Variovorax paradoxus EPS: one gene and its partner. Each later gene encodes a partner of the first gene's protein in a complex. Links are inferred from orthologs where the notes say so. Each region holds a gene or a part of one and is shown on either strand. Other genes may lie near its edges.

Region 1 (6,885 bases):
AATCGACGCATTGCCGCCCGATTTGCCGCCTCCGGTCCGGTCGCGAGGCAGAAAAATGTCAGCGCCAAATAAGCCAATCCTGCGCAATATCTGAGCAGGCCGGCAATTCGCCGGTTTATTTCGTGCCCGTGCTGTCGTGCGCGGCGCAAGGCCCTTGATTTGTCGAGTACGCGCCACCAAGTCTTCTCGCGTCGGCACGGTGCTTGCACGCTCTATAGAATCTTTTTCATGGCAACGAGAATTCCCAAGACTCCCCCAACCCCTCCGGCCCAAAAACCGGCCGGGGATGACGGAGATTCGGTCGTTCTGGAGCGCCGGCCGCAGAAAACTGCGCCGCCCCAGATGTACCAGGTGGTCATGCTGAACGATGACTACACCCCCATGGAGTTCGTGATCGTGGTGCTGCAGGAGTACTTCAGCAAGGACCGCGAAACCGCGACGCAGATCATGTTGAAGATCCACCTCGATGGCCGCGGTGTCTGTGGGGTCTATTCCCGCGACATGGCAGCCACTAAAGTGAATCAGGTCATGGAGGCCGCGCAGCAGGCTGGGCACCCGCTGCAATGTGTCAGTGAGCCAGTTGCGTGAACCTGTTGAATTGCGCAAGCTCCAACCCATCTGAGAACTTATTTACAGCAAGGCAAAAGGAAATCACATGATTGCCCAGGAACTGGAAGTCAGCTTGCACATGGCCTTCGTCGAGGCCCGGCAGCAGCGCCACGAGTTCATCACCGTGGAGCATCTGCTGCTCGCTTTGCTGGACAACCCGAGCGCCGCAGAGGTTCTGCGCGCCTGCTCGGCGAACGTCGACGACCTTCGGGCGTCGCTCACCAACTTCATCAAGGACAACACGCCGCAAGTGGCGGGTACCGACGATGTAGACACCCAGCCCACGCTGGGTTTCCAGCGCGTGATCCAGCGCGCCATCATGCATGTGCAGTCCACCGGCAACGGCAAGAAGGAAGTCACCGGCGCCAACGTGCTGGTCGCGATCTTCGGTGAGAAGGACTCGCATGCCGTCTACTACCTGCACCAGCAGGGCGTGACCCGCCTCGACGTGGTGAACTTCATTGCCCACGGCATCAAGAAGAGCGATCCGCCGGAAGCCGTCAAGGGCAGCGGCGAAGCCCCCCAGGGCGAAGGCGAAGAGGGCGGCGGCGAACGCAACGAGAAGGCATCGCCGCTCGAGCAGTTCACCCAAAACCTCAACCAGCTCGCCAAGGACGGCAAGATCGATCCGCTGATCGGCCGCGAATACGAGGTCGAGCGCGTCATCCAGATCCTGTGCCGCCGGCGCAAGAACAACCCGCTGCTCGTGGGCGAGGCCGGTGTCGGCAAGACCGCGATTGCGGAAGGCCTGGCATGGCGCATCACCCAGGGTGACGTGCCCGAGATCCTTGCCGAGGCGCAGGTCTACTCGCTCGACATGGGCGCATTGCTGGCCGGCACCAAGTACCGCGGCGATTTCGAGCAGCGCCTGAAGGGTGTGCTCAAGTCGCTGAAGGACAAGCCGAACGCCGTGCTCTTCATCGACGAAATCCACACGCTGATCGGTGCGGGCGCTGCCTCGGGCGGCACGCTCGATGCATCGAACCTGCTGAAGCCGGCGCTCTCGAGCGGCCAGCTCAAGTGCATCGGTGCGACCACGTTCACCGAATACCGCGGCATCTTCGAGAAGGATGCGGCCCTGTCGCGCCGTTTCCAGAAGGTCGACGTGGTCGAGCCGTCGGTGCAGGAAACCGTCGACATCCTCAAGGGCCTGAAGTCGCGCTTCGAGGAACACCATGGCGTGAAGTACGCGGTGGCGGCCCTGCAGGCTGCGGCCGAGCTCAGCGCCAAGTACATCAATGACCGTCACCTGCCCGACAAGGCGATCGACGTCATCGACGAAGCCGGCGCCGCCCAGCGCATCCTGCCGCCGAGCAAGCGCAAGAAGACCATCAGCAAGACCGAGGTCGAGGAAATCGTCGCGAAGATCGCGCGCATTCCCCCGGCCAACGTCAGCAACGACGACCGCAGCAAGCTGCAGACGATCGAGCGCGACCTGAAGAGCGTGGTGTTCGGCCAGGACAAGGCACTCGAAGTGCTTGCCTCCGCGGTCAAGATGGCGCGTTCGGGCCTGGGCAAGGGCGACAAGCCGATCGGCTCGTTCCTGTTCTCCGGTCCCACGGGCGTCGGCAAGACCGAAGCGGCCAAGCAGCTTGCCTACATCATGGGCATCGAGCTGATCCGCTTCGACATGTCGGAGTACATGGAGCGTCACGCGGTGAGCCGCCTGATCGGCGCGCCTCCGGGCTACGTCGGTTTCGACCAAGGCGGTCTGTTGACCGAGGCTGTCACGAAGAAGCCGCATTCGGTGCTGCTGCTCGACGAAATCGAGAAGGCGCATCCGGACATCTTCAACGTGCTGCTGCAGGTGATGGACCATGGCACGCTGACGGACAACAACGGACGCAAGGCCGACTTCCGCAACGTCATCATCATCATGACGACGAATGCGGGTGCCGAGACCATGAACAAGGCGACCATCGGCTTCACCAACCCGCGTCAGGCGGGCGACGAAATGGGCGACATCAAGCGCCTGTTCTCGCCCGAGTTCCGCAACCGGCTGGACGCCATCGTCAACTTCAAGGCGCTGGACGAGAACATCATCCTGCGCGTGGTCGACAAGTTCCTGCTGCAGCTCGAAACGCAACTGGCCGAGAAGAAGGTGGAAGTCACCTTCAGCGACAAGCTGCGCAAGCACCTGGCGAAGAAGGGCTTCGATCCGCTGATGGGCGCGCGTCCGATGCAGCGTCTGATCCAGGACACGATCCGTCGTGCACTGGCCGACGAGCTGCTGTTCGGTCGCCTGACCGACGGTGGTCGCCTCGAAGTCGACCTCGACGACAAGGACGAAGTGCTGCTGGACATCCAGCCGCTGCCGAAGAAGGAAGGCAAGTCCAAGCCTGAAGCCGAAGAGGCCGCCACGGGCTGAGAACCCGGCGTTCCGCGGCCTATGAGGCCGCGGAACCGCCCGCAAAGGCCGGTAGCATCGCGCTGCCGGCCTTTTTCTTTGGGCGGCCGAAATCCATCCACCCGTCTTCGTCACCTTGATCCTTCCCGTCCTCAGCCCCGAATGGAAAACCGGCCTCTCCCTCGCGTGGAGCGGCTACATCGCCGTGCTGTCGATCTGGATCGTGATGCAGAAGCGCGCGCCGGTGTCCACGATGAGCTGGATCCTGTCGCTCGCGCTGCTGCCGTTCGCGGGCTTCGTCATCTATTACTTCCTCGGGCCGCAGCGCTTGCGCAAGCAACGCATCAAGCGGTTGCGCAGTCGTGCCGGAGCGTCCGCGCAGGCTGATCTCGCCCGGTTGCGCGATGCGGCGGAGAACGCACCGCCGGCGCTGCAGCAGATGGCGCGGCTGGGCACCGCGGCCTGCGGGCTGCCGGTGTCGAGCGCGTCCGATGTTGAATTGCTCTCAGGCGGTGCGCGCACCTTCGACGCGATCTTCGAGGCCGTGCGCGCAGCGAAGAACCACATCCACCTCGAGTACTACATCTTCGAGCCCGACAAGATCGGCACCGCGCTGCGAGACCTCCTTGTCGAGCGCGCGAAAGAGGGCGTCGTCGTCCGCCTCTTGCTCGATGCATTGGGCTCCAAGCGCATCGGCCGCCAGTTCATGGCGCCGCTGCACGAGGCGGGCGTGAAGGTCGCGCTGTTCCACGACACCAAGATCGGCCGGCGCCTGCGCCCGGTGACCAACTACCGCACTCACCGCAAGATCGTGGTGTGCGACGGCCGCGTGGGTTTCACAGGCGGCGTGAACATCACCGACGAGGAAGACAAGCGCACCAACCCCGACGCGTACCACGACGTGCACCTGCGCATCGAGGGTAGCGCGGTGCGCTGGCTGCAGACCACCTTTCTCGAAGACTGGACCTATGCCACCGGCGAAGACCCGCGCGGCATGGACGACGCGATGGCGGCGATGCTGCCGCAACTGGATGCCGGCGACATCCCGGTGCAGATCGTGACCAGTGGCCCCGACAACATGCTCGAGCCCATCCACCGCATGCACGTCGAGGCGATTCATTCGGCCACGCACCGTGCCTGGCTCACCACGCCTTACTTCGTGCCCGGCGAGCCAGCGATGATGGCGCTCACGAGCGCTGCGTTGCGCGGTGTCGACGTGCGCCTGCTCGTGCCGCGCCGCAGCGACTCGGCCATCGTGAGCGCCGCCGCACGCTCGTACTTCGACGAGCTGATCGCTGCGGGCGTGAAGGTCTGGGAGTACAAGGCGCGCATGCTGCACTCCAAGACCTTGGTGGTCGATGACCATTGCGCGATGATCGGCACCGCCAATTTCGACAACCGCAGCTTCCGGCTCAATTTCGAGGTCAGCGCGGTGGTCTATGGCCCCGCACTGACCAAGCCGCTTGCGGCGCAGTTCGAGACCGATCTGCACAGTTCCGGCGCGGTGCGCGCCAACCGGCCACAGAATTTCTGGCGTCGCCTCGGCGATTCCATCGCGCGCTTGTTTTCACCCTTGCTCTGAATGAACCACACCTTTCTCTGGCACGACTACGAAACCTTCGGCGCCGTGCCGCGTCGTGACCGTCCCTCTCAGTTCGCCGCCATCCGCACCGATGCCGAGCTGAACGAAATCGGCGAGCCGCTGATGATCTATTGCAAGCCCGCGCCGGACTACCTGCCCAGCCCCGAAGCCTGCCTCATCACCGGCATCACGCCCCAGGTGTGCCTGGAGCGCGGCATTCCCGAGCACGATTTCGCCGCGCAGATCGAGCGTGCGTTCTCGCAGCCCGGCACCATCGGCGTGGGCTACAACACGATCCGCTTCGACGACGAGGTGACGCGCTTTCTCTTCTGGCGCAACCTGATCGATCCGTACGCGCGCGAGTGGCAGAACGACTGCGGCCGCTGGGACCTGCTCGATGTGGTGCGCCTCACGTACGCGCTGCGTCCCGAAGGCATCCAGTGGCCGAAGAAGGAAGACGGCAAGCCCAGCTTCAAGCTCGAAGACCTCGCGCGCGCCAACGGCCTGCTGCACGAGTCGGCGCACGATGCGCTTTCCGACGTGCGCGCGACCATCGCACTGGCCCGGCTGATTCGCGACAAGCAGCCCAAGCTGTTCGATTTCGCTTTCGGCCTGCACAAGAAGGATCGCGTGGCGAGCGAACTCGGCTTGCCCGCGATGCGTGAAACCGCGAAGCCCTTCCTGCATGTCTCAGGCATGTTCTCAGTGGAGCGCGGCTGTATCGCCGTGATGTGGCCGCTCGCGAGCCACCCCACCAACAAGAACGAATTGCTTGCCTGGGACCTCGCCCACGATCCGAGCGAGCTGCGCGACCTCGATGTCGAAACGCTGCGCCTGCGGCTCTTCACCCGCACTGCCGACCTGCCCGAAGGCGTGCTGCGCCTGCCTGTGAAGGGCATCCATCTCAACAAGTCGCCGATGGTGGTCGGCAACCTGCGCACGCTCGCACCACCGATGGCCGAGCGCTGGGGCATCGACCTCGACACTGCCATGCGCCACGCAGCCATCGCACGCGACCTGCCCGACATGAGCGCGATCTGGTCGCAGGTGTACGCGCGGCCGAAGGAGGCCACGCCAGATGTCGATGAAGACCTCTACGGCGGCTTCGTCGGCAACGCCGACCGTCGGCGCCTGAATCAGTTGCGTGGTCTTTCCGCCGGCGAGCTGGCCAAGGACCGCACCGGTTTCGACGACGGCCGCCTCGAAGAGATCGTGTTCCGCTACCGCGCTCGCAACTGGCCCGAATCGCTGGCCCCTGAGGAGACCGAACGCTGGGAGGCGCTGCGCGTGGCGCGCCTGTTCCACGGCGAGGGCGGGGCGCGCACCATCGAGCAGTTGTTCAGCGAAGTGGATGCGCTGTCAGAAACGGCGGACGAACGCGGCGAAGAGATCCTCGGCGCGCTCTACGAATATGCCGAGGCGATCGCCCCTGAGGCCTGAACTCATGGCACGAGCTGCTTTCCGTGTCCGCCTGACGCTGATCGCGCTCATGGTGACCGCGCTCGCGGGCTGCAGCGCTTTGCCTTCCGCGTCGAGGGCCAGCAAGACCTGCGACACCGGCTTCAACGCCTTCGAGCGCGACACGCTCTTCTTCGGCCGGGCGATACCTGCCGGCGGCCAGGTCTCGGATGCGCAATGGGCCGGCTTTCTCGACACCGCCGTGACTCCCGCGTTTCCGCAGGGCCTGACCGTGCTCGACGCCGTCGGCCAATGGCGTGGTGCCTCGGGTGGCGTGGTGCGCGAACCTTCGAAACTGGTGGTGCTGCTGCATCCGCGCAGTGCGAAGGATGACGCGGCCATCGCCGGCATCATCGACACGTACCGCAAGAACTTCGGCCAGGAGGCGGTGCTGCAGGAAAGGCAATCCGTCTGTGTCCGCTTCTGAAGAAAACACCGTGAAAGACCGCAACGTCGTTCGCCGGTTGACCGCCGCGGACGCTGTGGCTTACCGCGCCGTGATGCTCGATGCCTATGCCACGCATCCCAGCGCCTTCACTTCCACCGTCGGCGAGCGCGAGGGCCTGCCGCTCGGCTGGTGGGAGAAGCGCCTGGGCGCGGAGGCGGATGCGACGAGCGTGGTCTACGGCGTGTTCGACGACGAGGGTACGCTGGTCGGCGCCGCCGGGCTGAGTGTCGAAGACCGTGAGCGTGCGCGCCACAAGGCCACGCTGTTCGGCATGTCGGTGATGGCCTCGGCGCGCCGCGCTGGCTTCGGCCGCCGGCTGGTGCAGGCCGTGCTCGATCATGCGCGTGCACACGGCGGGCTGCGCTTGGTGCAGCTCACGGTGACCGAGGGCAACGCGGCTGCACAGACGCTGTACGAGCGCTGCGGTTTCCAGGTCTTCGG
Region 2 (16,259 bases), 3.1 Mb from region 1 along the record:
AGGCGGTGGAGGCCGGCGGCGACACGCTGATCGTCGACCTGCAGGCGCGGCGGATGCACCGGGCGCCCGGCGTGTACCCGCGCGGCTTCGAGGAGGCGGCGCCCGATGGCGCGACAGGCACCACGCTGCGGGTGGAAGGCGAGGAAACCGCCACGGCCTACCTGCCGGCCTGGACGGATCTCCAATGGATCGCGCTGGAGAACACGGCGGAAGATTTCTGGACGCCATGGCCCGATCCACCCGATCGACGATCAGCCGACTTGCCAACGGTCGATGAAACGCTCCCTGCCGAATGGACCTCCGATGCACCGCAAGCCACGGAACGCGTGCGCAGATCCGTCGGCGACTGGGTGGCCTGGTTCGTCGCGCTGGCGGTGCTGGCCTTCTTCGCGGTCTTCGGCGTCAGGGCAATGACCTGGGCGCTGGCCGGCGGTTGGCAATGGCTCTGGATGGCGGTCGGCTTGCCGGTGTTCGCGATGTTCTCGGTGCTGACGGTGGTCTTCGTCGCCACGACCTTGCGCGAGCGGCGCCGTGTGCGCGTGGCCTTGAGCGGCATGTCGCTGGAGCGCGGGGAAGGCTTTCGCGTCGGCGAGCCGCTCGACGTGCGTCTGCTGGCAACCGTGCCCGACGCGCATGCAGGCGAGCGCACGGTGGCGCCGGAGCGCATTGCCGTGCGGCTGATGCGGCGGTCGATCCGCAGCGAAACCGACGGCCGCTGGAGCGTGATGGACGAATGCCGCGACGAAGCGGTTGCCCTGCGAGACGACTTGACCCGCGCCGGCCGGGTGCTCTATGCGTGCGAGCTTTGCGCGCGCCCCGCTCCCGACGACGCGTCGGCGCAGTGGTTCGTCACGCTGCACGAAGCGGCCGCGCCGGACAGCGCGCCCTTCGTCGTCGCCGGCCTGCGGCTGCTGCCCGCGCGCTGACTCGGGCGTGCGAAACGAGACGACAAGAAAAGCCGGCCCCTGCTTTCGCAGGGCCGGCTTCGACAAGAGCTGACGCTCTCGGAGGATTACAGCGGCAGTGCGTCGCCACGAGCGGCAGCGCGGGCTGCGGCGCGAACGGCGTTGCGGTCCACGGTGCTGGCGACCAGCGGGGCCACGCCAGCCGATGCGCCTTCGGCGTACGGATCGGCGCTGTGTGCGGCGGCAACGGCTTCCGACCGGACGGCAGCGCGGCTGGTCGACGAGACGAACACTTGCGCAGGGCCTGCATTGGCGCCGGTGGCGTACGGGTTGGCGCTGTGCGCGGCAACCACGGCCTGGCTGGCGACATCGGCGCGGGAGGCGGCCGAGGTCAGTTGGTGGACGCCGTCATAGCTTTCGGCGTGGGCGGCACCGGCAACAGCCATCAGGGCAACAGCAACGGCGGAGAGGATCTTCGAGGCGGTCATTTGGATTTCCTTCAATTCAGTTCAGTTTTTGCTTCGGATGATTTCGAACCGGTCTTGGGTGGGTCACCGTCCCTCCGGGGGGCGGCCACCTCGCTCGGGGCCCTGTTCACCCAGATCGGCTTGGGGGCCGGTCTGTGGATGTATTGTGCGACGCCATCTACGTAAAAACCCTTAGCAAAAGGAACCGCGGCGTTCACAGAACGGAAACAATCAATGCTCAAAGGTCAGGGAACTCGGGCTGGCTTAGAGTTCGGGACATGGAAACGACGCCTCTCCCGCCCCTCGCCTGGGGCATGCCGGACACGGTCTTCGACCTGTTGGAAGGCGTCTGGGACCTGGACCGCGTCATCGAGGGCAAGGCCACGATGGCCGGAACCGCCCGGTTCGTGCGGCTCGACGCCGGCCAGCTGAAATACCGCGAAGAGGGCCGGATCCAACTGCCTAACGGGCAGGCGTTCGATGGGCACCGTGAGTACGTCTTCGAACGCAGTCCTAAAGGGTTCTCGGTCTTCTTTGCCGAAGTCCCGCCGCGGCTCTTTCATGACATCGCCATCGTGCGCGAAGGCGACGAACTCGTCGGATCGGCCGGCCACCTCTGCGTTGCCGACCAGTACGACAGCGTCTACCGGTTCCGCGCGGATGGCTCATTCGTCATCGAGCACCTGGTGAAGGGCCCGCGCAAGGACTACCTCTCGCGCACCGTCTTCAAGCGGCGCGGGCTGTAGCGCTGCTCAGTCGCGGTCGAGCCGCCAGCTCGGCATGCCGCGCATCACCGTCTGCACGAGCATCGCGCAGATGCCGCACTTGATGAGGTCGCCGGGAATGAACACCAGCATCGCCAGCGCCGCCTGCGTGAGCGACATGTGGGCGATCAGCGAGAGCCCGACGATGCCGAAGGCATAGACCACGACGATCCCGCCGACCACCGACGACAGGAACGCCGCGGCCAGCAGCCCCTTGCCGGTCGCGCCGGCCATGCGGCGCATCAGCAGCCCGCAAGCAAAGGCGCCGAACATCCAGCCGAACAGGAAGCCGCCGGCCGGCGCGACGAACACCGCCAGCCCGCCGCGCCCGCCCGGCAGCAGCGGCAGCCCGAGCGCCACCGCCAGCAGGAACAGCGCAATCGCGAAGAAGCCGCGCCGAGGCCCGAGCAGGCAGCCGGCCAGCATCACGCCCAGCGACTGCAGCGTGATCGGCACGCCGAACGGCAGGTCGACCTTGGGAATCAGGCCGAACACCGCCATCAGCGCGGCGAACAGCGCGATGTACGAGAGCGAACGGGACGAGGTGATGGAGCCGGTGGTGGTCATGACGCGATTCGGAGAGGGGTGTTCGTCGGATTCTGCGCCGCGCTGCTATCGGCCCAGCCGCGCGGCCAGCGCATCGGCCACCCGCTCGGCGGTCTGCAGCGTGCGGATGGTCAGCGGCGCCAGGAGGCGCAGCCCGCCGCCATGCCCGGCGCGGGCGCGGTAGGCGTCGTCCAGGCGCTGCCACTGCACGTAGAAGTTCTCGGCAAAGCGCAGCATCAGGCCGATGCCGAGCGCGATCCGCTCGGTCGGCACGCCGAAACGCTGCAGCGGCCGCATCACGGTTTCGAGCACGGCCAGCAGGTCTTCGAAGCGCGTGGTGAGCGTCAGCATCAGCGCGAGCACGGCCGCGCTCGCGAGCCGCAGCGCGCTCGCCACGCCGAGCACAGTCGTGCCCAGGAACCAGTGAAAGCCGACGATCAGCGCGCAGCCGATCGCGATGCCCGCCAGCATCCGCACGCGCAGCCACGCCGTGCGGCCGAGCGATGCGAAGAGCAGCAACACGACGACGCAGGCGATGCCCAGGTGAACCGGCCGCTCGACCAGCACCAGCAGCGTGCCGCACACCGAAAGCACCGCGAGCTTGACCCACGCCGGCAGCGCATGCGTCCAGGTCGGATGCGACGAGTAGAGGCTACGCATGGCGTGGGCCCCGCTCGGCCTCGGCGCGCTGGCGCACGTTCTCGGCATAGGCCTCGCAGACTTCGCGCCCCGGGCCATCGGCACGCACCCGGCCTTGTTCGAGCCACAGCACGCGCTCGAAGTCGTACACATGTTCGAGCAGGTGCGTGGAGACGACGATCTGCTGGCCCGTCGCTTCGAGCTGCGCCGCGAGCCGCGCCTGGCTCAAGAGGTCGAGGCTTGCAAAGGGCTCGTCGAGCAGCAGCGTGGCGGGTTGGCCGATCTGCAGCGCCAGCAGGCACACCTGCTGCCGCTGCCCCTGGCTCAGTTCGCCGATCGCGCGCCCGGCCCACGCCGCGAGCCCGCGTTCGGCCAGGAATTCGCGCGCCCGCTCGCGCGCCGCCTGCCGCGTTTCGCCGCGCGCCGTGAGGCTGAACGCGAGCTCCTCGGCCACGGTGGGAAAGATGATCTGGTCGTCGGGGTTCTGGAACATCAGCCCCACGTGCTGCGAGAGCTGGCGGCGGTCGGCCTGCGTCCCCTGCGTGTCGCAGCCATGCACCACGACGCGCCCTTGCTGCGGCTGGTCGAGCCCGCTGATGAGGCGAAACAGGCTGCTCTTGCCCGCGCCGTTGTCGCCGACGAGGCCGATGCGCGCTTCGTCGAGGCTGAGCGTCAGCTCGTCGAAAACGCGCTGTTCGCCGCGAACCAGCGTGACCGATTCGAGGCGGATGCTGTACGGGACGAGGGGGTCGGTAGGGGTCGGCTGCGGCAAGGGGTCGCCACTGTACCCCAAGCCTTCCTGCAGCCTTTTTCTCAGGACGTGCCGGAAAAAAGGGCGTTGATCTCGCCTGCGGACAGCATCCCGGCGCTCATCGCGCGAAAGCCGGCGTCGCTGCCGTCGAAGGCCTCGGCGGCGATGCGTCCGAGCAACCCGAGCGCCGCCTGCAGCGGGCCGCAGCCCAGGCTGATGCGCCTCGCGCCAGCGCCGGCGAGCACCGCGACCGGCGGTGCCTGGGTGTGGCCGGCGTAGACGTTCACCGGCAAAGGCACCGCAGCAGCAAGGCTCGCGATTTCCTCCAGCTTCGACATGCCCGGCACGAAGATGCCGTCGGCGCCGGCCGCTGCGTAGAGCCGGGCGCGCCGCAGCGTGTCTGCGTAGCGCGCGGCGGGGTCGTCGTTGGCGACGAAGTAGGTGTCGGTGCGGGCGTTGATGAAGAGGCGCACATCCAGCTTGCGCAGCGCAGCGACGCGCTCACAAAGGATTTCCGGCGGCGCGAGTTCCCGCGTGCCGGGCAGCGTCCCGTCTTCGATGTTGATGCCGGCCACGCCCATGTCGATGAACGCGCGCACCACCTCGCATACGGTCTCGGTGCTGTCGCCGAAGCCGCGTTCGATGTCGACCGTGACCGGCACGCGGCTCACGCGGCAGATCCGCGCGGTGGCGGCGAGCAGTTCATCGACGGGCACGCGCTCGCCGTCCGGGTAGCCGAGCGCCCAGGCGATGCCCGCGCTGGTGGTGGCGATGGCTTTCGCCCCGGCGCGCTCGACGATCCGCGCGCTGACCGCGTCCCATGCGTTCACGAGCACCAAAGGATCGGCGCCGGCGTGGAGTCGATGGAAAGTTTCCGTTTGCTGTTGTCTTGTTTCGATGGAGGGCATGGTGTCGTCTGTATCGATGATGAGGAAACGACGCGAGCGTAGCGACGCCCCGCCCCCGAAACTTGGAGAAAACTGCGGCCCGGCGCGCTGCGGCTACAGTAGCTCCCCCGAATCGAAGGAACACCGCCATGGGCGCACAGTGGAAAGCAAAGCACAAGGACCTGGCCGCCAATGCCAAGGGCCGCCTCTTCGGAAAGCTGGCCAAGGAAATCATGATGGCCGCGCGCAACGGCGCCGACCCGGCCTCCAATTCGCGCCTGCGGCTGGTGGTGGAGCAGGCCCGCAAGGTCTCGATGCCCAAGGACACGCTGGATCGGGCCATCAAGAAGGGCGCGGGCCTCACGGGCGAGGCGGTGCATTTCGAGCATGTGATCTACGAGGGCTTCGCGCCGCACCGCGTGCCGGTGATGGTCGAGTGCCTGACCGACAACGTGAACCGCACCGCACCTGAAATGCGCGTGCTGTTCCGCAAGGGCCAACTGGGCACCTCGGGCTCGGTGTCGTGGGATTTCGATCACGTCGGCATGATCGAAGCCGAGCCCGCGAACGCCACGGCCGATGCCGAGGTCGCCGCCATCGAAGCCGGCGCGCAGGACTTCGAGCCGGCCGGCGAAAGCAACGCCACGGTGTTCCTCACCGACCCGACCGACCTGGACCTCGTGAGCCGCGCGCTGCCGGCGCAGGGCTTCACGGTGCTCTCGGCCAAGCTGGGCTACAAGCCGAAGAACCCGGTCGATCCGGCGAGCCTGAGCGCCGCGGATCTGGAAGAAGTCGAAGTCTTCCTGGCAGCCATCGACGCGAACGACGATGTGCAGAACGTGTACGTGGGCCTGGCGGGCTGACGCCTTCTTCGGTTGCGAGAGACACCGGTGACAAGCCCCGGGACAACCACCGTCCGCAGCCTCGCCGGCAAGTGCCTGTGCGGGGCCGTCCACTACACGGTGGCCGACGAATTCACCTACGCCCTGAATTGCCACTGCGCGGACTGCCGGCGCGCGACGGGCTCGGCCTTCAAGCCCTTTGCCGGCATCGAGCGGCACAAGCTGGCGATCACGCAGGGCGCCGACACGCTGCTGATCCACGGCGAAGAAGACGCCGGCGACATCCACTGCGGCAAGTGCGGCTCGTTCCTGTATTCGGTGGTGCGCGATGGCATGTTCGTGCACGTCACCCTGGGCACGCTGGTCGACGATCCGTCCATCCGACCCAGCGCACACATCTTCGTCGGCTCGAAGGCCCCCTGGTTCGCCATCAACGACGACCTGCCGCAGCACCAAGGGCACGCGGGCGCCGACTGAGCGCGGGCTTCAAGCCTTCCGCGGCTTGCGCTGCAGCGGCAGCCACAGCGTGAACAGCGTGCCCGTCGGCCCCGAGCGCCAGCTCACGCCCCCGCCGATGGCCTGCGCACGGCGCAACTGGTTCTGCATGCCGCGCCCGCCGGCCTCGGCCATCGCCTTGTCGACGTCGAAGCCCTGGCCGTTGTCCTCGATGGTCACCCGCACGCCCTCGGCCTCGGGCGCGGTGCCCACGCGGATTTCGGTGGCGCGCGTGTGGCGCAGGATGTTGGCGATGCTCTCCTGCACGATGCGCAGGATGTGCAGCGCGCTGGTCGGGTCGAGCCAGTCGAGCGGCGGGATCTCCTGCACCTCCCAGCGCAGCGCGACGCCGGAGCCCTCGAGCCGGGGACCGAGGCGGTAGCGCAGCGTGGCCAGCAGGAGCAGCAGGTCTTCCTCGAGCGGCTCCATCGAATCGATGGTGAGCTTCAGGTCGTCCAGGCAGCTTCTGAGGATATGCGACACCTTCTCGTCGCTGAGGCGCCCGTTCTCCACCGAACGGATCGCGCTGATGAGCGATGAGCCCAGGCCGTCGTGCATGTCCTGCATCAGCCGCTGGCGCTCGTCGCTGATGGTCTGGCGCTTTTCCACCTCGCGCAGCCGGCGGTGGCTCTGTTCGAGCTCGGCCTCGCGCGCCTGCAGGCGCTCGGCCAGGCTGGCGTTGACCAGTTCGACCTCGGCGATGGCGTTGACGTAGCGCCGGTACATCAGCGTGCCGAAGACGGCGAAGGTCACGGCGTTGGTGTAGGACCCCAGGTACCAGCCCTCCGGATTCGCGAAGTTGTTCTGCAGCAGCCAGTCGGACAGGCCCAGCAGCACGCACACGCCGATGCCGACGGCCACCAGCCGGCCTTCGTTCGAGCGGCGCCAGGCGCTGATGCCTCCCACCAGCGCCACGGCCGCGCCCATGGCGGCCGCGCCGACGTAGATGAGCGGCGTGACCTGCGGGGTGTTCGTCAGGATGCCGAGGCCCGGCAGGGTCAGCACGCCGATCAGCGCAGTCCAGCCGACCACCGCGTACGTGAGCCACTGGAGCGGTCGGCCATGCAATTGGCGCAGCGCAAAGTGCACCACCGCGACCAGCCAGAACAGCGAGTTGACCGTGAGCCAGGCGAACCAGTCGTTGGCCACCGGCAGGCTCACGTAGAAATGCAGACTTCGCAGGAACGACGTGGTCGCGAGATTGAAGAAAAGCAGGTAGCCGGTCTCGTGCCGGCGCCGGAACCACACGAACAGTGCGAACAGGCCCACCGCCATGAAGGCCGCGCCGAGCATGGCGGGCAGGTCCTGCTGGAACCACAGGCGCTTGTTGTAGCGGTCCTTCAGCGAATCGACCGGGCCCAGCCAAAGCGAAGACACCGCCACCTGCGCATTGCGCGTGTGCTCCAGGCGGATGAGGATTTCCTTCAGCGGTACGGCATCGGGCGTTTTCTCGATCACCACCCACAGCGGCGTGCGGGTGCTGTTCCACAGCGGTCCGTTTTCCTGGTCGCGGTGAACCAGCCGGCCGTCGGCGTACACCGCGATGGTGCCGTCGGTCTTGATGCGCACGCCGTACAGCGCGAGCGGGCCCGTGGTGACGGGCAGGTCGTGCACGGCCACGCGAAGCCACGTGGTGCGCGTTGCGCTGGCGATGAAGCGGTCGTCGGTCTGGCGCAGCAGCGCGATGGGCAGGGACAGGGGCAGCTCGATGGACTGCCAGGTGTCTGGCAAGGCCCGGCTGTCCATGACGATCGAGGGTTCGCGAAAGCCCGGCGCTTCGGTGACCTGCCAGTCGGCATGGGTGATCCGGGTCGCCGGCACGCCTGGCGCGGCGGAGGAACCGCCGAAGAAGACGATCATGAGCGCCAGGAGGGCGAGGGAGACGACCAGCACCACATTCGCCCAGAGGGGCGCGGCGCGGTATTTCGAGAGGCCTTCGAAGAACCACGCGCGCAGCTCGCGCACCATGGGGACGTTCATCGGGGTGCGGGCTGCGGGACGGGGTTCAAGGCGTTGCCGGGGACGAGGATGTGCCGGGCAAGACGCATGACCGAAGCAGCAATGAGAGAGCTTCGGTCATACGGGAGAGAAGGGTCGGGTCAGAACGGGATGTCGTCATCCATGTCGTCGAAGCCCGTCGACGACTTGGCCGGTGCCTGGCGCGGAGCAGCCGAAGGTGCCCGGGGTGCCGCAGCCGGAGCGCGGGGAGCGTAGCCACCACCACCACCGCCGCCGCCGCCGCCGCCATTGCCACCCTGCGAGTAGCCACCACCGCCGCCGCCTTGCGAATACCCGCCGTCGTCTTCCGGACCGCCCGACGGGCCGCCCTGGCCCTGGCGGCTGCCCAGCATCTGCATCTGGTCGGCGCGGATTTCGGTGGTGTATTTCTCGATGCCGTCCTTGTCGGTCCACTTGCGCGTGCGCAGCGAGCCTTCGACATACACCTGCGAGCCCTTGCGCAGGTACTGGCCGGCGATTTCGGCCAGGCGGCCGTTGAAGACGATGCGGTGCCATTCGGTGGCTTCGCGCATTTCGCCGCTTTGCTTGTCTTTCCAGCGATCGGTGGTGGCCACTGTGACGTTTGCGACCTGGTCGCCGCTCGGGAAGGTACGCATTTCGGGGTCGCGCCCCAGATTGCCGACGACGATGACTTTATTGACCGATGCCATATGCACTGCCCCTGATAAGTAGATGAAGGAGGAGGAGAAAGAGAACCGGGGATTGTGCCCGATGCCGGCCGGCGGGGCGCCACCGCCGGGCTCCTGGAACGCGCCGACCAGCGAAGCAGCCATGAAAGCGCCAGAAGCCGTCCATTGGCCATGAAATGCTGCTCGGACTATCATGTCCGGTTGCCCTCGGACGATCGCCCCCTTGAATTCCAAAGCCACTGAAGAACTCGCCGCCCAAGAGGAAAGCGCACGCGACGCGCAACGCGAACGCGACACCTACCTCGGCGCGGTGCTGGCGCAGCAGCGCATCAGCATCCGCGGTGCGCGCACCCACAACCTGAAGAACGTCGACCTGGACATTCCGCGCAACAAGCTGGTGGTGATCACCGGCCTGTCGGGCTCGGGCAAGTCGAGCCTGGCCTTCGACACGCTGTATGCCGAAGGGCAGCGGCGCTATGTCGAGAGCCTGTCGGCGTATGCGCGGCAGTTCCTGCAGCTGATGGACAAGCCCGATGTGGACGTGATCGAGGGCCTGTCGCCCGCGATCAGCATCGAGCAGAAGGCCACCAGCCACAACCCGCGCTCCACCGTGGGCACGGTGACCGAGATCCACGACTACCTGCGCCTGCTCTTCGCCCGCGCCGGCACACCCTACTGCCCCGACCACCACCTGCCGCTGCAGGCGCAGACGGTCTCGCAGATGGTCGACGCCACGCTCGCCATCCCCGACGAACCGCGCCTGTTGATCCTGGCACCCGTGGCGCGCGAGAAGAAGGGCGAGTTCCTCGAGCTCTTCGCCGAGATGCAGGCCGCGGGCTACGTGCGCTTCCGCGTCGACGGGCAAACGTACGAATACAACGACCTCCCCAAGCTCAAGAAGACCGAGAAGCACGACATCGACGTCGTGATCGACCGCCTGCGCGCACGCCCCGACATGCAGCAGCGCCTGGCCGAGAGCTTCGAGGCCGCGCTGCGCCTTGCCGAAGGCCGTGCGATTGCGCTCGAGCTGGGCGCTGAAGGGGTGGCCGACAAGGAACACCTGTTCAACGCCAAGTTCGCCTGCCCGATCTGCCACTACTCGCTGTCGGAGCTCGAGCCACGCCTCTTCTCGTTCAACTCGCCCGTGGGCGCGTGCCCGAGCTGCGACGGCCTCGGCCACCGCGAGGTGTTCGATCCGGCGCGCGTGGTGGCCTTCCCGTCGCTCTCGATCGCCAGCGGTGCCATCAAGGGCTGGGACCGCCGCAACGGCTATTACTTCAGCATGATCGAGAGCGTCGCGAAGCACTACAAGTTCGACGTCGATGCGCCCTTCGAGTCGCTGCCCGCCTCGGTGCAGCAGGTGCTGCTGAACGGTTCGGCCGCCGAAGAGATCAAGTTCAACTACACCATGGAATCGGGCAACTTCGCGGGCAAGAAGCTCACGAAGAAGCATCCCTTCGAGGGGATCATCCCGAACATGACGCGGCGCTACCGCGAGACCGATTCGGTGATGGTGCGCGAAGACCTCGCGCGCTTTCGGAACCTCCAGCCGTGCCCCGACTGCGGCGGTTCGCGCCTTCGTCGTGAAGCGCGCAACGTGTTCCTGGTCGATGAATCGGCCCGACCGGCCGATGGCGGCGAGCCGCCGCGCATGGCGATCTTCGAGCTGAGTCATCTCACCTTGCGCGACTCGCTCGCCTGGTTCCAGACGCTCAAGCTGCGCGGAGCCAAGGCCGACATCGCCGACAAGGTGGTGCGCGAGATCGGCCTGCGCCTGAAATTCCTCAACGACGTCGGCCTCAACTACCTGAGCCTGGACCGCAGCGCCGAGACGCTCTCGGGCGGCGAGGCGCAGCGCATTCGCCTGGCCTCGCAGATCGGCTCGGGCCTCACGGGCGTGATGTATGTGCTCGACGAGCCCAGCATCGGCCTGCACCAGCGCGACAACGACCGGCTCATCGGCACGCTGAAACACCTGCGCGACATCGGCAACAGCGTGATCGTGGTCGAGCACGACGAGGACATGATCCACGCCGCCGACCACGTCATCGACATGGGCCCCGGCGCCGGCGTGCACGGCGGCCGCGTGATGGCGCAGGGCACCTATGCCGAGGTGTCGGCCAATCCCGATTCGCTCACCGGCCAGTACCTCTCGGGCACGAAGAAGATCGAGGTGCCCAAGCACCGCACCGCATGGCTGCCGGCCGTGAAGAAGCCGGCCTTCAACGAAGGCAAGAAGCCCTCGCGTTTTCCGCAGAGCCCTGCGGCCGAACGGCGTGCGGCGCGTGAAGCGGCGCACATCGCCTCGCAGACCGACCTGCAGGAAATCCGCGTCGTCGGCGCCACCGGCAACAACCTCAAGAACGTGAGCGTCGCCTTCCCCGTCGGCCTTTTGACCTGCGTGACCGGCGTCTCGGGCTCCGGCAAATCGACGCTGGTGAACGACACGCTCTACACCGCCGTCGCGCGCACGCTGTACCGCGCGCACGAAGAGCCCGCCGAGCACGAGTCGGTCGAGGGCATCGAGTATTTCGACAAGGTCATCAACGTCGACCAGTCGCCCATCGGCCGCACGCCGCGCAGCAACCCGGCCACCTACACGGGCCTCTTCACGCCCATCCGCGAACTGATGGCCGAGACCAACACCGCGCGCGAGCGCGGCTACGGCCCGGGCCGCTTCAGCTTCAACGTGGCGGGCGGCCGTTGCGAGGCCTGCCAGGGCGATGGCGTGGTGAAGGTCGAGATGCACTTCCTGCCTGACGTGTACGTGCCCTGCGAGGTCTGCCACGGCCAGCGCTACAACCGCGAGACGCTCGAGGTCCAGTACAAGGGCAAGAACATCGCCCAGATCCTCGAGATGACGGTCGAGACCGCACACGAGTTCCTGAAGGCCGTGCCGACCATCGAGCGCAAGCTGCGCACGCTGCTGGACGTGGGCCTCTCGTACATCAAGCTCGGCCAGTCGGCCACCACGCTCTCGGGCGGCGAGGCGCAGCGCGTGAAGCTTGCGCTCGAGCTGAGCAAGCGCGACACGGGCCGCACGCTCTACATCCTGGACGAGCCGACGACCGGGCTGCACTTCGCCGACATCGAACTGCTGCTGAAGGTGCTGCACCAGCTGCGCGACGCGGGCAACACGATCGTCGTGATCGAGCACAACCTGGACGTCATCAAGACGGCCGACTGGCTCATCGACATGGGCCCCGAAGGCGGTGCCGGCGGCGGCACGGTGGTGGGCGAAGGCACGCCGGAAGACATCGCGGCGAACGAGGCGAGTCACACGGGGCGTTATCTCAAGCGTTTGCTGTAAGCCTCAGACCTGTTCATGCCCTCCTTCACCCCGCGCCAGTTCGTCCTGCTCGTCCTACTGACCCTCGCCTGGGGTTTCAACTGGCCGGTGATGAAGCTGGGCGTGGCCGACTATCCGCCGCTCGCCTTCCGCGCGATCTCGATCTGGCTGGGCCTGCCCGTGCTGGGCATCGCGCTGGTGTGGATGAAGGTGCCGTTCCGCGTGCCGCGCAGCGCCTGGCCCGAGCTGGTGTGGCTGGGCGCGACCAACATGTTCGTCTGGCACGCCTGCATCATTCTTGCGGTGAAGGCGCTGTCGGGCGGGCGCGCGGCGATCCTGGGGTACACGATGCCGGTGTTCTCGGCGGTGATCGGTGCGCTGCTGTTCTCTGCCGTGCTCACGCGGCGTTCTTGGATCGGCGTGGGAGCCTGTGCCGTCGGCGTGGGGCTGTTGCTGTGGCATGAGCTCACCGACTTCGCGGGGCGGCCCGGCTACGTCGCACTCGCGCTGGTGGCCGCAGCGACATGGGCGCTGGGCACGCAGCTGCTGCGCCACACGCGCATCGGGCTGCCGACGCTCACGCTCTCGTTCTGGATGACGGCGATGACCGCCGTCGTGATGACGGTGCTCTCGCTGCTCTTCGAGCGCGGCCCGTGGCGCTGGCCGGGCACGGTGACCTGGGGATCGATCCTCTACAACGCGGTGCTGATCTTCGGCTTCGCGCACGCGGCGTGGTTCTACCTCGCGCGCGGCCTGCCGCCGGTGGCTTCGACCCTGAGCGTGATGTTCATCCCCGTGCTCGGCGTGTTCAGCGGCGCGGTGTGGCTCGGCGAGGTCGTGCACTGGCAGGACTGGGTCGCGGTCGCGCTGATGATGGTCGCGATCGCCTCGGTGCTCTGGCCCTCGCGCGGCAACGCCGCCAAGGCCTGACCGAGCAGAGAACTCAGGTCGTCGTCTGCACGTGCAGGCGGCTCGTCTTGCAGCGGTGCAGCGCGCGGTAGTGCTCCAGCGGCCGGCCGTTCGCGCCATAGGCGATCGACTCGATGCGCAACAGCGGCTCGGGGTGCGGCAGGTCCAGCAGCTTGCAGGTTTCGGCATCGGGCAGCACCGCATCGATCCAGCGCTCGGCGCGCACCAGGCGCAGGCCGTACTGGCGACGCAGCACGTCGTAGAGCGAACGGTCGTCCAGCCGCGTGCGATGCAGCCCCGGCGTGAGGTCTGCGGGCACCACCGTCTCGACCAGGAGGCGCAGCTCGCCATCGACACTGCGAAGACGCTTGAGCGCAACGACCTGCGCATCGGGCTCGGTGAGCCCCAGCGATGCGGCTTCCTGCTCGGTGGGCGCGCGCAGTTCCTGCGTGAGGATCTGCGTGCGCACCGAGCGGCCCTTGCGCTCCATTTCGTCGGAGAAGCCGAGCACCGTGGAGACGAAATCCTCGTCGCGCTCCCGCGCCGACACAAAAGCGCCGCGGCCCTTGATCTTGTAGATGAGGTTGTTGCGCACCAGGTCGGCCAGGGCCTCGCGCACCACGATGCGCGAGATGCCGAACTGGTCGCCCAGCTCGGCTTCGGATGGCAGCTTGGCGCCGATGGGCAGCACGCCCTTCAGGATCTGCAGGCGGATCGCATCGCGGAACTGGGCCCACAGCGGGGACTCGGAGTTGCGGTCGAGCACGGTCGACAGGGTGTCGTTGGGACTGTTCACTTTTAGGACTGGCCGAGGGCGGAGCTGGCCATCAATGATGCATCGAAAGAAGGTTCCACGTCGGGCGCCACGGCCTGCAGGCGCACGTTGTGATGCTCGCGCAGGGCCGTCGCGCAGGTGCGCAGCTCCTTGTGCGCGCGCGCCGCGTCCCAGCCCAGCGCCTCGGCCGCGATGCCCGAGATTTCGGCCAACGCGGCATCGGTGACGAGGCCGCGAATCGCCAGCAGCGTGCGGCGGATCACGAGGTCATCGAGATGCACCACGCCGGTTTCCAGGCACAGGTACGAGAGCTCGGCGGCCGAGTAGTCGGGTGCGTGTTGCAACGGCACGTCGCCCGAGGCGGCGAGGCGCTGCGCGAGCGGCAGTGCCTTCGAGCCGTAGCGCGCGAGCAGCGTCAGTGCGCGCGCGCGGCCCATGCCCGAGGCCGTCATCTTCTCGATGAAACGCTCGGTCGCGGCCGCATCGGCCGGCAGGTCTGCACCACCGCCGATGGGCAGCAGCTCGGTCGATGCGGTGCGCGAGCGCCCCAGAAGCTGCAGCACTTCGGTGGTCGCTTCCTCGGCGAGCGAACGGAAGGTCGTCCACTTGCCGCCGACGAGGCCAACGATGGGAATGTCGCGCGTCGCGCTCGGCGGATCGACCACCACCGAGTGGTCGCGCGAGATCTGGCCCGGCTTGTCGGCATCGGAGCGCGCGAGCGGCCGCACGCCGACATAGGTGTAGACCACGTGGTCACGCCCGAAGGCCATGTTGGGGAACACCTCGCGCAGCACGTCGATGAGGTAGTCGACCTCGGCGGGTTCGGTGACGATCTGGTCCGGGTCTTCGACCGGGATGTCGGTCGAGCCCACGAGCACGCGGTCGAGGAAGGGATAGACGATGCACACGCGCCCGTCCACCGCCTCGAAATACGCCATGCGGCCGTCGAGCGCATCGCGCAGCGCGGGGTGGTCGAGCACGAGGTGCGAGCCCTTGGTGCCCATCACGCGCGGGCCTGCGCCGCCGAGCACGGCCGCGCTGCGGTCCAGCCACGCGCCCGTGGCGTTCACCACGGTGTCGGCGGTCACGCGCACGAGTGCGCCGGTGAGTTCGTCGCGCAGCGTGAGGATGTTGCCCGCACACCCCATCACGCGGCAGTAGTTGGCGGCGGCCGAGCGCGGCTGGTCGCGGCAGGCATCGCCGATGAGTTCGAGAATGAGCCATTCGGGATGGCTGATCCACGCATCGAAGAAGGTCGCGGTCCAGCGGATCGCCGCGCGGAAGAGGCCGCGGTCGTTGGTCGGCACGCGGCTGATGCGGTGCCCCGGCATCACGCGCTGGCGGCGGCCGAGGATGTCGTAGAGCCGCAGGCCCAGCGCCACCGCCAGCAGGCCGCGCGTGCGCTGCGGCGGCGTGCGGCCGAAGAACTTGAGCGCGCTGCTCATGAGGCCGCCGAAGAAGTTCGCGAGCGGCACCACGGTCTTGAGCGGGCGCACGAGGTGCGGCGCGTTGCGCAGCAGCAGGTTGCGCTCGCGCGTGGCCTCGGCCACCAGCGAGAAGCTGCCGTTCTCCAGGTAGCGCAGGCCGCCGTGGATCATGCGCGAGGGTGCGCTGCTGGCACCGGCGCCGAAGTCGCCCTTGTCGACGATCAGGCAATCGACGCGCTGCAGCGAGAGATCGCGGAACACGCCGACGCCGTTGATGCCGGCACCGACGATCACGGTCGAAAAATGACGGTCCGCCAAAGAGGCAGGACGCACGAAGGGAAGTTGCCAAGCGCTCATGGAGAAACCTCCGCGCTGCGCGCTGCGGTGCGAGCGCCTTCGGGCGGCCGTGCGGCGCTCTGCGCACCGCCCGCGATGTGGGTGAATACAGGTGACATGCTGTCGATCAGTTCGTTGAAATCGGCGTTGAAATCCGCATGGGCGCGTGCGTCCCGTGCATCGGGTTCGATGAGGTCGCACGGCGCGAGCAGCGCGCTGCCCTCGGCCGCGTCGTCCATGCCCTGCGACATGGCGGCGTAAAGCGCCGCGCCGCGCGCGCCGGTCTCGTCGTCGGCGCAGCGCTCGACCGGGCGGCCCAGGAACGAGGCGAGCAGGCGCACGAGGCGTGCATCGCTCGCACCGCCGCCCAGCACGGTCGATGCGGACACGGCGAGGCCGCCGGCCGCCAGGCGCGCCGTCTGGCGCACATGCAGCGCCGCCACGGCATCGACCACGGCGCGTGCCATGTCGGCGCGGGTGTGATGGCTCTTCATGCCCACGAAGCCCGCCGTCACGCCACCGCCGCCATTGATGAAAGGCGCGAAGCGCAGGCCGTTGGCGCCGAGCGGCACGGTCATC

Evidence for each region.
Region 2: the proteins of sbcB (region 1) and ssb are in contact, whole or in part, in a crystal structure (PDB 3C94), measured with the Escherichia coli proteins. The link is inferred for Variovorax paradoxus EPS from one-to-one orthologs.

Annotation. Positions count from the first base shown.
Region 1 is NC_014931.1:3,507,888-3,514,772, reverse strand. The notes cover bases 3,759-6,758. They hold sbcB (exodeoxyribonuclease I), read left to right. Parts: upstream 3,759-4,538; coding sequence 4,539-5,978; downstream 5,979-6,758. Other genes in these bases: VARPA_RS16245 (GNAT family N-acetyltransferase), read left to right, coding at 6,434-6,758; VARPA_RS16250 (DUF3574 domain-containing protein), read left to right, coding at 5,983-6,423; cls (cardiolipin synthase), read left to right, coding at 3,759-4,538. Also shown: VARPA_RS16275 (hypothetical protein), read left to right, coding at 1-94; ATP-dependent Clp protease adapter ClpS, read left to right, coding at 229-588; ATP-dependent Clp protease ATP-binding subunit ClpA, read left to right, coding at 656-2,977; more of cls, read left to right, coding at 3,093-3,758; more of VARPA_RS16245, read left to right, coding at 6,759-6,885. UniProt on the Escherichia coli protein: Degrades single-stranded DNA (ssDNA) in a highly processive manner.
Region 2 is NC_014931.1:419,508-435,766, reverse strand. The notes cover bases 7,181-9,883. They hold ssb (single-stranded DNA-binding protein), read right to left. Parts: upstream 8,966-9,883; coding sequence 8,396-8,965; downstream 7,181-8,395. Other genes in these bases: uvrA (excinuclease ABC subunit UvrA), read left to right, coding at 9,138-9,883; VARPA_RS02000 (sensor histidine kinase), read right to left, coding at 7,181-8,276. Also shown: VARPA_RS31535 (hypothetical protein), read left to right, coding at 1-926; VARPA_RS02040 (hypothetical protein), read right to left, coding at 1,013-1,393; VARPA_RS02035 (DUF6314 family protein), read left to right, coding at 1,651-2,118; VARPA_RS02030 (biotin transporter BioY), read right to left, coding at 2,125-2,703; VARPA_RS02025 (energy-coupling factor transporter transmembrane component T family protein), read right to left, coding at 2,749-3,342; VARPA_RS02020 (energy-coupling factor ABC transporter ATP-binding protein), read right to left, coding at 3,335-4,093; VARPA_RS02015 (isocitrate lyase/PEP mutase family protein), read right to left, coding at 4,135-4,980; VARPA_RS02010 (YebC/PmpR family DNA-binding transcriptional regulator), read left to right, coding at 5,109-5,822; VARPA_RS02005 (GFA family protein), read left to right, coding at 5,850-6,278; more of VARPA_RS02000, read right to left, coding at 6,288-7,180; more of uvrA, read left to right, coding at 9,884-12,254; VARPA_RS01985 (DMT family transporter), read left to right, coding at 12,270-13,163; VARPA_RS01980 (GntR family transcriptional regulator), read right to left, coding at 13,177-13,938; VARPA_RS01975 (glycerol-3-phosphate dehydrogenase/oxidase), read right to left, coding at 13,941-15,701; VARPA_RS01970 (FGGY family carbohydrate kinase), read right to left, coding at 15,698-16,259. UniProt on the Escherichia coli protein: Plays an important role in DNA replication, recombination and repair. Binds to ssDNA and to an array of partner proteins to recruit them to their sites of action during DNA metabolism. Acts as a sliding platform that migrates on DNA via reptation.